Regions from separate parts of the Lentzea sp. NPDC058436 genome, predicted to be linked through region 2. Evidence: predicted binding sites of a transcription regulator. Region 2 holds the regulator's gene; the other holds the start of a gene.
The links. The regulator HspR, encoded in region 2, represses chaperone genes until heat shock. The targets are predictions, from matches to a motif close to ANNTTGAGTNNNNNNNACTCAANNT.

Region 1: a site for HspR is predicted at 5,416-5,440, ahead of ACFWN2_RS26870 (adenylate cyclase). Genes of this name have one in related genera too.

Annotation. Positions count from the first base shown of each region.
Region 1 is NZ_JBHXLF010000008.1:42,731-50,008, forward strand. Features, by position in the region: gene ACFWN2_RS26850 (hypothetical protein) at 1-245, shown strand, start outside; gene ACFWN2_RS26855 (S8 family serine peptidase) at 496-3,732, shown strand; gene ACFWN2_RS26860 (hypothetical protein) at 3,784-4,059, opposite strand; gene ACFWN2_RS26865 (mechanosensitive ion channel family protein) at 4,209-5,291, opposite strand; gene ACFWN2_RS26870 (adenylate cyclase) at 5,441-6,439, shown strand; gene ACFWN2_RS26875 (hypothetical protein) at 6,442-7,278, shown strand, end outside.
Region 2 is NZ_JBHXLF010000009.1:35,719-42,996, reverse strand. Features, by position in the region: gene dnaK (molecular chaperone DnaK) at 1-1,315, shown strand, start outside; gene grpE (nucleotide exchange factor GrpE) at 1,312-1,941, shown strand; gene dnaJ (molecular chaperone DnaJ) at 1,958-3,121, shown strand; gene ACFWN2_RS28130 (heat shock protein transcriptional repressor HspR) at 3,127-3,555, shown strand; gene ACFWN2_RS28125 (hypothetical protein) at 3,552-3,890, shown strand; gene ACFWN2_RS28120 (SDR family oxidoreductase) at 3,892-4,791, opposite strand; gene ACFWN2_RS28115 (TetR/AcrR family transcriptional regulator) at 4,875-5,450, shown strand; gene glyA (serine hydroxymethyltransferase) at 5,433-6,650, opposite strand; ZMP/ZTP riboswitch at 6,664-6,748, opposite strand; gene ACFWN2_RS28105 (FAD-binding oxidoreductase) at 6,755-7,278, opposite strand, start outside.

The DNA of each region.
Region 1 (7,278 bases), on a different contig from region 2:
TCCGGCGCGGCACGCACGTGCTGACCGAGCTGAGCCTGCTCTCGATCAAAAAGGACTTCGTGCCCGAACGGACCGCGAAGCAGGTGACGGAACTCGAGCAGGCGCTCGCGAAGCACCGCGCAAGTTGTTCTGTGTGCGGAGCGCAGCCCAAAGCACTCGCGGCGCCGGTCGGGATGGTCGGACGGCTGCGTGCGAGATTACGCGGTCTAATGGGCGGAAATAGCGATCGGTCCATCGTCCGGTGACGGGATTCGTTACACGCCAACGCCGTTCACCGTTGACACAGCCTTGACATTCCCCTCCATCAGCTCTTGACTGGAGGGTGGTTGCTCGTTCCACGCTTGAAATGAAACGCGCAGCACTAAAAGTGCGCCCTTTCAAGCCGCTGAACAGTCCAATGTGGAAACAACAATTGGTCTGTTCCGACGATTGCCCCTCGCGAGGCGAAGAGATGTGCTTCGGAGCACTCTTTACCCCACGAAGGGCACATGCGCCGTGAAGAACTGGAGACGCCGCACCGGCACGGTCTTGCTGACCGCGGTGCTGGGCACTACCGGGTTCGGCTTCGCCGCCACCCCTGCCATCGCGCAGAACGCATCACAGCAACAGCAGCCGGCCGCTGACAAGCAGCTGGACAAGCAGGACCGCGCACTCGTCGAACAGGCCGCCCAGGAGGGCAAGGCGACCGTCGACCTGCTGGTCGCCGCCGAGGACGGCAAGACCGACGCCGCGGTCAACGACCTCAAGGCGCTCGGCGCCACGGTCCAGAAGACCGAGAAGGACGTCGACTACGTCAAGGTGACCATCCCGCGTGAGAACGCGGAGAAGGCCGCCAAGCTGGCCTCGGTCAGCACCGTGGACGTCGACGGCCTGGTCGCGCTGGACAACCCGCGCCCTGAAGGCATGGAGAACCCGGCCCCGCAGAAGGCGCCGGACTCGAAGACGCCGCGCACGAACCCGTACATGCCGACGCAGGACACGCAGGCGGCGCAGTTCGCCACCGCGCACCCGAAGTGGGACGGCCGCGGCACGACCATCGCGGTGATCGACTCCGGCATCGACCTGGACACGCCGGCCCTGCAGACGACCAGCACCGGTGAGCGCAAGATCATCGACTGGTACAACGCGAACGCCACGAACTCCGGCGACGGCACCTGGGTCACCATGACCAAGACCGGCCGCACCGGCACGTTCACCGAGGGCGGCAAGACCTACAAGGCGCCCGCCACCGGCGGCCCCTACTCGTTCGGCCTCTTCAGCGAGACCGCGGGCGACCTGAACCTGTCGAACAGCGAGACCGGCGGTGACATCAACCGCGACGGCGACCGCACGGACTCGTTCGGTGTCATCCAGGACATCACGACGAAGGAAGTCTTCGTCGACACCGACGGTGACGGCGACTTCACCAACAACAAGCGCATGATCGACTACAAGGTCAAGCAGGACGTCGGCTTCTTCGGCACCGACAACCCCGCGACCCCCGTCGTCGACCGCATCGCGTTCGTCGTGCAGACCGACCGCTCGATCTACGACAACGCGGGCACCCCGTACGTCAACCTGGGCATCTCGGGCGCCGCGCACGGCACGCACGTCGCCGGCATCACGGCCGCCAACAAGATGTTCGACGGCAAGATGGCCGGTGCGGCGCCGGGCGCGAAGCTCATCGCCATCAAGGCCTGCCTCTCGACGCCGTCCTGCACCAGCTCCGGTCTCATCGACGGTGTCCTCTACGCCGCGCGCAACGGCGCCGACGTCGTGAACATCTCCATCGGTGGCCTCCCGGCGCTCAACGACGGCAACAACGCCCGTGCGGAGCTCTACAACCGCACGATCAACGAGTACAACGTCCAGATCTTCATCTCGGCGGGCAACTCGGGCGCTGGCGCCAACACCGTCGGTGACCCGTCGGTCGCCACGGACGCGGTGAGCGTCGGCTCGTACATCACCAAGGAGACCTGGCTCTCCAACTACGGCTCGAAGACCGCGCAGAAGCAGAACCTGCACGGCTTCTCGTCGCGCGGCCCGCGTGAGGACGGCGGCTTCAAGCCGAACATCGTCGCGCCCGGCTCGGCGATCTCCACCACGCCGCGCTGGCAGGCCGGTGGCCCCGTGACCGGCACCTACGCCCTCCCGCCCGGCTACTCGCAGTTCAACGGCACGTCGATGGCCTCCCCGCAGGCGACCGGTGCCGCCGCGCTGCTCGTGAGCGCGTACAAGGCCACGCACAACGGCCAGCGCCCGACCAGCGCCGAGCTGCGCTACGCGATCCAGCGCAGCGCGAACTACGTGGACACCCTCGGTGCCTACGAGCAGGGCGCGGGTCTGTTCAACACCAACGCCGCGTGGAAGCTGCTGGACAAGCACGGTGTGCCGAACCAGGTCACCACGTCCGTCCCGGTCAACACCGTCCTCGCGGGCCTGCTGGCCACGCCGGGCGTCGGTGTCGGCATCCACGACCGCGAAGGCGTGACCGCGGGCCAGGAGTACACCCGCACCTACACGCTGACCCGCACCACGGGCCACCAGGACGAGACGTTCAACGTCTCCTGGAAGGGCAACGACGGCACGTTCACGGCGGCGAAGAAGATCAAGCTGCCGCTGAACACGCCGGTCCAGTTCCCCGTCAAGATCAAGGCGAAGAACTCGGGCGCCCACAGCGCCGTCCTGCAGCTCGACAACCCGGAGACGCCCGGCGTCGACGTGCAGACCCTGAACACCGTGTTCGCGGCGGAGAACTTCAACGCCGCCAACAAGTTCTCGGTCACGAAGTCCGGCAAGATCGCGCGCAACCAGTCGACCAGCCTCTTCGTGAACGTGCCCAAGGGCACCACCGCGCTGAAGGTCGACCTGACCGGCGGCGGCGCCGAGGCCGGCAAGGGCCAGGTCCGCTTCCTGCGCTACACCCCGCAGGGTGTCGGCTTCGACGTCAACTCGTCGACCAACTGCTACAACCCGGACGCCGGTGCCGGTTGTGCCGGTGGCTCGCCCACCAGCCGCACGGTCGCCAGCCCGATGGCCGGTGTGTGGGAGATCGTGATCGAGGCGCGTCGCACCTCCGACGCCGCCGAGGCGCCGTACTCGGTGACCGCGTCGGTGCTCGGCACGACCATCAGCCCGAACCCGGACGTCATCCCGTCCGCGGCGCTGGGTGCCCCGGTCGAGCGCGCGTACACCGTCACGAACACGCAGGCCAGCTTCAACGGCCGGCTCGCGGCGGGTTCGGTCGGCAGTGCCAAGACGGCCCGCCCGACCATCGCGAACCTCGCGCAGCAGCAGTACCCGATCACCGTCGCGGCCGGTTCGACGCGGCTCACCGTCACGATCAGCAACACCGCCGACCAGGGCGCTGACCTCGACCTGCTGGTCTACAACTGCACGTCGGGCAGCTGCGTGCTCGCCGGTCAGTCGGCGGACGCGGACTCCGAGGAGTCCGTGACCATCAACAACCCGGCCGCAGGCAACTGGGTCGCCCTGGTGGACGGCTACGCGGTGCCCGCGGGCACCACGGAGTTCGACTACTTCGACGTCTTCACCTCGGCCGGTCTCGGCACGCTCACCGTGTCCGACACCAACGCCGAGCGCGCCGCCGGTGCGACGTGGAACGCGACGGGTGTCATCACGCCGCTGGGCCAGCCCGGTGCCGGCCGCGTGCTGCGTGGCGAGCTCGAGGTGCGCACGGCCGACAACACCGTTGTCGGTACCGGCGCCGTGATCGTCCAGGCAGTCAGCTAGCAGCTCGGTAGTACGTAGAAAGCCCCAGAATCCACGAGATTCTGGGGCTTTCTACGGTTCCGGCAGCTTGTTGCTCATCGGTTCGTCCAAGTCCACCTTGGACACACCTGTGATCAGATACGCGTTCTCCACCGCGTCGACCGGCATCTCGGCGCGCAGGTAGCCGATTCTGGGATCCCGCGACTCGACGGTCGCGCCCAGCCTCGTCAGTGCCTGCTCGACCTCCTCGTCGCGTCCCGGCTGCACGGAGATCATCAGTGGCACTGTGAGGTGGCCGTCGCGCTTCGCCTGCTCGATCCGGTTCTTGTCCGGTTTCGCCGATGACACGACAGGGACCTCCGCGGACGGCACGGTTGGGGACCCGTTCGTACCACAGCTACCGAGAGCCAGCGCGCAAAACGCGACGGCGAGCGGTCTTCTCATGGTGGGAGGACGGAACGGGTTCGGCAGGCGGTTGCACCTGATTTCCGGAAGTTCTACTGCTTGGGACCCGCAAACGCTTGCTCACGCAGCGCTCCGTCCACGCTCTCGCCGAACACCCGAGCGTCCGTGTGCTGGTCAGAGGCCGGTTGTGCCTTCTTGACGCCGGTGACCGCGCGCGTCCGGATCTGCGGCAGCGCACCGGTGTGCTGACGGTGCACCCAGTCGACCAGGTGCTCCCGCGTGAGGCAGCGCAGATCCCACAGCTTGCCTGCGTCGGCCGCGCTCACGAGCGCACGCACCCGCACGAACCCCTGCGTCGCTTGCGTCACCTGCAACACGGACACCCGCCCGTCCCACAGGTCACTGCCCTCCAGCATGGACCGCATCTCCTGCCGCATCGCCTCGACCGGCACCGTCCAGTCGAGATCGAGCTCGACGGTCCCGAGCAACGCAGACTGCGTGCGCGTCCAGTTCTCGAACGGGGTCTTCAGGAAGTGCGACGTGGGCAGCACCAGCCGCCGGTCGTCCCACAGGTGCAGCACCACGTACGTGAGCGTGATGTCCTCGACGCGTCCCCACTCGCCTTCGACGACCACGACGTCGTCGAGCCGCACCGCGTCGCTGAACGCGATCTGCAGCCCCGAGATCAGGTTGCCCAGCAACGACTGCGCGGAGAACGCCGCCACCGCACCGATCACCGCCGCGGACGCCAGCACCGTCGACCCGACCGCCCGCGCACCGGGGAACGTCATCAGGATCGCGCCCACCGCCAGCACGCCGATGACCACCAGCACCAGCCGCCGCACCAGCGTGACCTGCGTGTGCACGCGCCGCGCGTGCCGGTTGTCCGTGACGTCCGTGCGGATCCGCGAGAGAGATATGTCCACAAGGGTGCTGATCAGCGCCGCCAGCAGCCACGCACTGGCCAGGATCAGAGCGATGCCCAGCACGTGCAGCACCACCGGCGCGTCCACCGGGTACACGCTCAGGCTTATCTGGGCGGCCAGGAACGCTCCGAACACCTGGCCGGGCCGGTACATCTTCCCGCTGTGGGTGAAGCGGCGCACCAGCCGGTGGATCACCTCCACCACGAGCAGTGCGAAGACCACGGAGCAGCCCATGACGACGAACAGCACGTTTCCTCCTCCCGTATCGGGGCCGGGTACCCGGCCCGCTGGGCGAGGAACACCATGAGTCACCTCACGACGGGTCGCGCTCCTGCGGTTTGAGTCACAGCGACCAAAAGGGGGTTGCAACCTGGGTTTGAGTTTGTAAGACTCAAACCATGTTCACCGCAGCGGAGGCCCTGGAACGGGTCGAGAGCGCCAGGTCGGCCGAGGACCTGTTCGGGCCGCGCACCACCGACCCGGACAAGCGCAGGCAGGCGAAACGCCTGTACCACGCGCTGGCCTCGGTCCTGCACCCCGACGTGGCGGCCGGTGCGAGGGCGCACGCGGCGTCGGCGAACCTGACCCGCCTGCACCACGAGTGGACCCAGAGCACGACGGTCGAGCTCAGGACCAGGACCGGCGTCTACCGCGTCGGGGAGCCGTTCGCGGTCGGCAGCATCGCCAACCTGTACGAGTCGGACGGGCCGCACGTGGTCAAGGTCGTGCGCAACCCGGCTCTCAACCCGTTGCTGCACGGCGAGTGGCACGCGCTGCGGTCCCTCGAACGCTTCACGGACCGGAACCAGTGGCTGCGGCCGTTCTACCCGCGCCTGCTCGACACGTCGGGCGACGTGGCCAAGGGCAGCAGGGCCTTCACGGTCCTGGACCCGCTGCGCAAGGGCTTCGTGACGCTGAAGGACGTTCAGAACGCGTTCCCGAACGGGCTCGACGGCCGCGACTACGCGTGGATGCACCGCAGGCTGCTCAAAGCACTGGCCGGTGCGCACCAGATCGGTCTGGTGCACGGCGCGGTCACCGCCGAGAACGTCCTGGTGCACCCGGAACAGCACGGGATCGTGCTGGCCGGCTGGTCGTTCGCCGTCGAGGAGGGCCAGCGGCTCCTCGCCACCAGCCGCACCATCGCCTACCCGCCGGAGGTCGAGGCGGGCGAACCGGTCACGGCCGCCACGGACGTCCACATGGCACACACGCTGATGCTCGACCTGCTGGCACACAACGAACATCGGCAACGAACCTTCGCGCGGGGCTGTCTCCAGGACCGTCCGTCCAGGCGCCCTGACGCGAGAGACCTGCTCGACGAGTACGACGAACTGCTCGACGACCTCTACGGCCCACGGGTTTTCCGCCCGTTCGCACTTCCAGAAGGAGCATGACCATGGGACACGGCAAGTGGGACGACAACGCCTACGCCGCGGCGAAGACCTTCCGCGCGGCCAAGGGAATCGCCGACTTCGGCTACACCGCCGCGATCAAGTCGACGCCCGCGTCGAGCTGGAAGGCCGCTCCGTCGCTCGACCCGTTCAAGGTGGCCTACCGCGAGTGCCGCGACTCGCCTGACCACGCCGACTCGACACCGATCGCCGTGCTGTTCGACGTGACCGGGTCGATGGGCGCGGTGCCGCGGATCATGCAGGGCAAGCTCGGCAAGCTGCACGGTCTGTTGCAGCGCAAGGGATATCTCGCGGACCCGCAGCTGATGTTCGGTGGCATCGGGGACGCCGACAGCGACCGCGTACCGCTGCAGGTCGGTCAGTTCGAGTCGGACAACCGCATGGACGAGCAGCTGCGCGACATCTTCCTCGAAGGCAACGGCGGCGGGCAGAAGAGCGAGTCCTACGAGCTGGCCGCGTACTTCGTCGCACGGCACGTCGTCACCGACGCGTGGCAGAAGCGCGGCCGCAAGGGCTACCTGTTCATCATCGGCGACGAGCTGAACAAGCCGCGGCTGGAGGCCAGGCACATCCGCCGGATCATCGGTGACGACGTCAAGCAGGACATCGACCCGGTGTCGGTCTACCGCGAGCTCGCCCGCAAGTGGAACGTCTACTTCATCCTCCCCAACCAGTCGTCGTACTTCAACGACGACAGCATCGGTGAGCACTGGCGGACGATCCTCGGGCAGAACTTCCTCAAGCTCGACGACCCTGGCGCCGTGTGCGAGTTGATCGCCGCGACGATCGGCCTGGAGGAGCAGGTGGTCGACCTCGACCAG
Region 2 (7,278 bases):
CGAGGTCCGTGCGACCTCCGGTGACAACCACCTCGGTGGCGACGACTGGGACCAGCGCGTCGTCGACTGGCTGGTCGAGCGCTTCAAGCAGGCCAACGGCATCGACCTGACCAAGGACAAGATGGCCCTGCAGCGGATCCGCGAGGCCGCTGAGAAGGCCAAGATCGAGCTGTCCAGCTCGTCGCAGGCGTCGATCAACCTGCCGTACATCACGGTCGACGGCGACAAGAACCCGCTGTTCCTCGACGAGACGCTGTCGCGCGCCGAGTTCCAGCGCATCACCAACGACCTGCTGGAGCGCACCCGCGCGCCGTTCAACAACGTGATCAAGGACGCCGGTGTCTCCGTCGGCGACATCGACCACGTCGTGCTCGTCGGTGGCTCGACCCGCATGCCCGCCGTCGCGGAGCTCGTCAAGGAGCTGACCGGCGGCCGCGAGCCCAACAAGGGCGTGAACCCGGACGAGGTCGTCGCCGTCGGCGCCGCCCTGCAGGCCGGTGTCCTCAAGGGCGAGGTCAAGGACGTCCTGCTGCTCGACGTCACCCCGCTGTCCCTCGGCATCGAGACCAAGGGCGGCATCATGACCAAGCTGATCGAGCGCAACACCACGATCCCGACGAAGCGCTCCGAGACCTTCACGACGGCCGACGACAACCAGCCGTCCGTCCAGATCCAGGTCTTCCAGGGCGAGCGCGAGATCGCGGCGCACAACAAGAAGCTCGGCATGTTCGAGCTGACCGGCCTGCCGCCCGCCCCGCGTGGCGTGCCGCAGATCGAGGTCACCTTCGACATCGACGCGAACGGCATCGTCCACGTGTCGGCGAAGGACCTGGGCACCGGCAAGGAGCAGTCGATGACGATCACCGGTGGCTCCGCGCTGCCGAAGGACGACATCGACCGCATGGTGAAGGACGCCGAGGCCCACGCGGAGGAGGACAAGCGCCGCCGCGAGGAGGCCGAGGTCCGCAACCAGGCCGAGACCCTCGTCTACCAGACGGAGAAGGTCGTCAAGGAGAACGACGACAAGCTCCCGGCCGAGATCAAGGACAAGGTCAACGCCGCGATCGCCGAGGCGAACGAGGCGCTCAAGGGCACCGACATCGCCGCCATCAAGGCCGCGGTGGAGAAGCTCGCGACCGAGTCTCAGGCCATCGGCCAGGCGATCTACGCCAACGCTCCCGGTGCCGCCGGTGCCGAGGCCCCTGGTGCTGACGCGCCGGGTGCCGCTGGTGCGGGCGCCGGTGCCGGTGCTGGTGCGAAGAAGGACGACGACGTCGTCGACGCCGAGATCGTGGACGAGGACGAGAAGAAGTGACCGAACCGAGGCATGCCGCCCCTGACGAGGAGCAGCCTCAGGTCGTCGTGAACGACCGGCGCCGGATCGACCCCGAAACGGGCGAGGTCCGGCCGCCGGCCCACGCGGCACCGGAGGAAGGCGCTCCCGCTTCCGAAGAGCCCCTGGTCGCCGAGGTCGTGGACGAGGTGGCCGCCGAGCTGAAGACCCAGCTCGACGAGCGCACCGCCGACCTCCAGCGGCTCACCGCCGAGTACGCGAACTACCGCAAGCGGGTGGAACGCGACCGCGAAGCGGTGATCACCAACGCGAAGGCGTCCGTCGCCTCCGAGCTCCTCTCGGTGCTCGACGACATCGAACGGGCCGCCGCGCACGGCGACCTGACCGGTGCGTTCAAGGCGGTCGCGGACAAGCTCGTCTCCACGTTGCAGAAGTCCGGCCTGGAGCCGTTCGCGCACGAGGGCGAGGCGTTCGACCCGTCGGTGCACGAGGCCGTGCAGCACAGCACGTCCCCGGACGTCGACGGCCCGACCGTGTCCGCCGTCCTGCGCCGTGGCTACACGTTCGGCGAGAAGCTCGTCCGGCCCGCGCTCGTCGCGGTGACCGACCACGAGCCCGCCGCAGCCGCCCCGGCCGAAGACGCCTGAAAGGAGGAGACGTCCGGTGAGTCAGAGGGACTGGATCGAAAAGGACTTCTACCGCGAGCTGGGCGTCTCCTCAGAGGCGACCGCGGACGAGATCAAGAAGTCGTACCGCAAGCTCGCCCGCGAGCTGCACCCCGACGCGAACCCCGGTGACGCCAAGGCCGAGGCCCGCTTCAAGGCGGTCTCCGAGGCCTACGGCGTCCTGTCGGACCCGGCCAAGCGCAAGCAGTACGACGAGGCCCGCCGCCTGTTCGCGGGTGGCGGCGGTTTCCCGGGCTCCGGTGGCTTCGGCTCCGGCGGCTTCGACGTCAACGACCTGTTCGGCCGTGCCGCGCAGGGCACCGGTGGCGGCGGCCTGGGCGACCTGCTCGGCGGCCTGTTCAACCGGCGCGGCGGCGCGACGCCCGGTTCGGCCACGAGGCCGCGCCGTGGTGAGGACGTCGAGACCGACGTCCGCATCGACTTCACCGAGGCGGTCAAGGGAGCGACGGTGCCGTTGCGCCTGTCGTCCCCCGCCGCCTGCACGACCTGCAAGGGCTCCGGTGCCAAGCCCGGCACCACGCCGCACACCTGCGCGACGTGTTCGGGCTCCGGCCTGGTCACGCGCTCGCAGGGCGCGTTCGCGTTCAGCGAGCCGTGCCGCGACTGCCGCGGCACCGGCAAGATCATCGACGACCCGTGCCCCGAGTGCGGTGGTGACGGCGTCAGCACCCGGACCCGCACGCTGACCGTGCGGATCCCGTCCGGTGTCGACGACGGCCAGCGGATACGCCTTGCGGGACAAGGGGAACCGGGGCGCAACGGCGGCCCGAACGGTGACCTGTTCGTGCGCGTGCACGTCAACCCGCACAGCGTGTTCGGCCGTCAGGGCAACGACCTGACGCTGACGGCGCCGATGACGTTCTCCGAGCTCGCGCTCGGAACGACGTTGACCGTGCCGACGCTGGACGGCAAGGTGACCTTGAAGGTGCCGGCGGGCACCGCCTCCGGGCGAGTGCTGCGGGCGCGGGGCAAGGGGATCGAGAAGCGGGACGGGACCGCGGGCGATCTCCTGATCACCCTGGAGGTCGCGGTGCCGAACAACCTCTCGTCCGACGCGCGCAAGGCCCTCCAGGCCTACGCCGACGTGACGACCGACCACGACCCGCGCGGTGATCTGAACGCACTCCTTGAAGGGCGGTGAGTTCGGTGGGTTTTCCGTTCCCTCCCGGGACTGATGAAGACACGCCGTTCTTCGTGATCTCGGTGGCGGCCCAGCTGTCGGGCCTGCACGCCCAGACCCTGCGGTCCTACGACCGGATGGGCCTGGTCTCGCCGGGCCGCACGTCCGGTGGCGGCCGCCGCTACTCGATGCGCGACATCGTGCTGCTGCGCGAGGTCCAGCGCCTCTCGCAGGACGAGGGCGTGAACCTCGCCGGCATCAAGCGGATCATCGACCTGGAGAACCAGGTGGACGCCCTCCGGTCGCGGGTCGTCGAACTCCAGCAGGAACTCGCGCAGGCGTTGGCGGCGGCCGATTCCACGGCCGCCGCGGTGCACGCGTCCTATCGTCGTGATCTCGTGCCGATCCGGCAGGAGACCGCGCTCGTCGTCTGGAAACCCAAGCCCCGCAAATGATCGAACGCGTTTACGAGGTCTTCGCGGCGCCGCGTCCCCGTGTGGTCGACTTCTGCGACCACTGCGTCACAGCGCAGGACGTGGCGCCGTTCACGACCGTTCCGCTGCGTGAGCTGACCTCCGAGCACGTCGAGAGGTTCTGGCTGAAGTCGGGGACGATCGGCGACGAGAACTTCGTGCGCTACCTGCTCCCGCGCGTGATGGAGCTGATCTCGACGGGTGAGCTGGAAGCGGACTTCTACTGGCTGCGCCTGATCACCGAGACCCGCGAGAAGAGCGACCAGCGCGAGCAACGCGTGATCGACGACTGGTTGCGCGAGCAGGGCCTGCCCTGACTCACCTCTGCTCGAAGTAGAACCCGGCTTCCAGGTCCTCCAGGAGGCCGGGTTCCTTCGGTTCCCAGCCCAGCAACGCCTTCGTGCGCTCCGCGGACGTCGGAGCGTCCCGCGAGACCATGAACGCGAGCGGGCCGAAGTGCTCCTGCGCCCGTTCCGCAGGGATGCTCTCGACCGGCACGCCCAGCTTCCGCCCGATGACCTCGGCGATCGCCTTCATGGTGATGGCCTCCTCGGCGACCGCGTGCAGCACCGAACCCGCCGGAGCCTTCTCGGCCGCCAGCCGGTAGAGCCGCGCCGCGTCCACCGTGTGCCCGGCGGACCAGCGGTTGGCTCCGTCGCCGGGGTAGCCGGAAACGCCTGTGGCACGGGCGGTCCTGACCAGGATCGGGATGAAGCCGGCCACGTCCAGTGCACTGTGGACGGTCGGTGGGAGCACCACGACCGAGCCGCGGACGCCCTGGGCGTCGATGATCGCGTTGCGCGCGGCGCCGCGCGGACCCTCGCTGGGGATCCGTTCCTCCTCGGTGGCCGTGCGGCCGAGACCGGAGTAGGACAGCGTGCCGCCGGTGCCGACCAGCGCCTTGCCGGTGCCGGACAGTTCGTCGATGAACGCGTGGACCACGGCCAGGTCTGCTTCCGACGCCCCCTGGTAGTCGCCCGCGTACATCTCCTCGTGCTTGAACGCCAGGTGGATCACGGCGTCCGCCTCGGCCGCGCCCTTGCGCAACCCGTCCAGGTCGTCGAGGTCACCGCGCTGGACGGCGGCACCCTGGGCCTCCAACTTGGCGGCGGACGCGTCCGAGCGGGCCAGTCCGACGACCTGGTGTCCCGCGGTGAGCAGTTCCGGGACCAGTGCCGAACCGACGTGGCCGCTGGCTCCCGTGACGAAGACCTTCATGGCACTTCCTTCAAGTGATGGGACTTGGTCTCATCAACAGTAGCAGAGTGATGGGACTTGGTCTCGTCACTTATGATGGAGGCATGGGTCGATGGGAGCCGGACGCGCGGGAGCGGTTGGTGCTCGCCGCACTCGACCTGTTCAGCGAGCAGGGGTACGAGAACACGGCGGTCGCGCAGATCGCCGAGCGCGCGGGCCTCACGAAGAGCACGTTCTTCCGGCACTTCCGGGACAAGCGCGAGGTGCTGTTCGGCGGTCAGGAGGTGCTGACCGAGATGCTCGGCAACGGGGTCGCGGGCGCGCCGGAGGGTGCGGGACCGCTGGCCATGGTCGAGGCGGCGCTCGTCGCCGTGTCCGCCGGGCTCACCGAGGAGCGCAGGGCGCACGGGCCGCAGCGGAGCGCGGTGATCGCGAGCAACCCCGAGCTGCGCGAACGCGAGGCGTTGAAGATGGTCGGGTTCGCCACGGCGGTGGAGGACGCGCTGCGCGAGCGCGGCGTGTCCGAGCTCGACGCGGTGGTCGCCGCCGAGCTCGGCGTGCTGGCGTTCACGCGCGGCTACACCACCTGGCTGAAGACCGGCGGGGACTTCGCGGAAGTCGCCCGCCGGCAGCTCGCCGAGGTGCTCGAAGCGGTCGACTCGCTACAGCGAGCCGAGTAGCTCCCCGACCTCGGCGGCGATGCGGTCCAGCGCCTGGTCGTCGTCGTGCGCGGCGACCGCGCGGTCCATCCAGTCCGCGATCAACGGCATCTGCTCGGGCTTGAGGCCACGGGTGGTGACACCGGGGGTGCCGAGCCGGATGCCGGACGGGTCGAACGGCTTGCGGGTGTCGAACGGGACGGCGTTGTAGTTCAGCTCGATGCCCGCCCGGTCGAGCGCCTGCGCGGCCGGCTTGCCGCCGATCAGCTTCGACGTCAGGTCGATCAGCACCAGGTGGTTGTCCGTGCCGCCGGACACCAGGTCGAAGCCGCGTTCCAGCAACGCCTCCGCGAGCGCCTGCGCGTTCTTGACGATCATGTGCGCGTACTCGCGGAACTCCGGCTGAGCCGCTTCCTTCAGCGCCACCGCGATCGCGGCGGTCGTGTGGTTGTGCGGGCCGCCCTGCAGGCCGGGGAAGACGGCGCGGTCGATCGCCCTCGCGTGCTCGGCGTCGGTGAGGATCATGGCGCCGCGCGGGCCCCTGAGCGTCTTGTGCGTGGTCGTGGTGATCACCGGCGCGTGCCCGACCGGTGACGGGTGCGAGCCGCCCGCGACCAGGCCCGCGATGTGCGCGATGTCGGCGACCAGTAGCGCGCCGACCTCGTTCGCGATCTCGGCGAACGCGGGGAAGTCGATCGTGCGCGGGATCGCCGTGCCGCCGCAGAAGATCACCTTCGGGCGTTCGGCCAGAGCGAGCGCGCGGACGTCGTCCATGTCGACGCGGCCGGTGTCCTTGCGGACCTCGTACTGGACGCTGCGGAACCACTTGCCGGTGGCGGAGACGCTCCAGCCGTGCGTCAGGTGGCCGCCCATCGGCAGCGACATGCCCATCACGGTGTCGCCCGGCTGCAGGAACGCCAGGTAGACGGCGAGGTTGGCCGGGGAGCCCGAGTACGGCTGGACGTTCGCGTGGTCGACGCCGAACAGCGCCTTCGCGCGGTCCTGTGCCAGCAACTCGACCTGGTCGATGACCTGCTGGCCCTCGTAGTACCGCTTGCCGGGGTAGCCCTCGGAGTACTTGTTCGTCAGCACCGAGCCTGTTGCCTCAAGCACGGCGTGCGACACGTCGTTCTCGGACGCGATCATGCGCAGCTTGCTGGCCTGACGACGTTCCTCGGCCTGGATCAGGGTGGCGATCTCGGGATCGACTTCGCGCAGCACGGCATCACTCCGTGCCGGGCACCCAGGCGTTCGGTGCGCTCGGCCGTCGCTTCCCGGTGGTCAGTTCCACCCTCGGCACGCCAGTCGCTTTCGACGTGCCGAGCTTAGTCCAGCGTGAACGGGTCGTACTTGATCCGGTCGAGCGGCGTTCCGGCGACCAGCATGCGGGAGACCGTCGACCTGATCATGGCGGGGCTGCCGCAGACCAGGACGTCGCGTTCTTCCCACGCGCCGTAGCGGGTGACCACGTCGGCGAGGCTGCCCTGCTCGACACCCCGGACACCGGGGTCGGACTCCAGCACCGGCACCACCGTGAGCCACGGGTTCGTGGTCGCGATGCGCTGCAGGTTGTCCAGGTCGTAGAGGTCCTCGCGGGTGCGGCCGCCGTAGAACAGGTGCACGCGCGGGTTCTCGCCGTACTGCGCCATCTCGTCGATGATCGCGTGCATCGGCGCGACACCCGTGCCACCGGCCACCATCAGGATGTCGGTCCCGGCCGTGCGGTCGACCGAGAGACGTCCCATGGGCGGTCCGATGCGCCACGTGTCACCGGCCTGCGTGTGGCCGACCACCGAGCGGGACACCCAGCCGCCGTCCACGGACCGGATGTGGAACTCGATGACGCCGT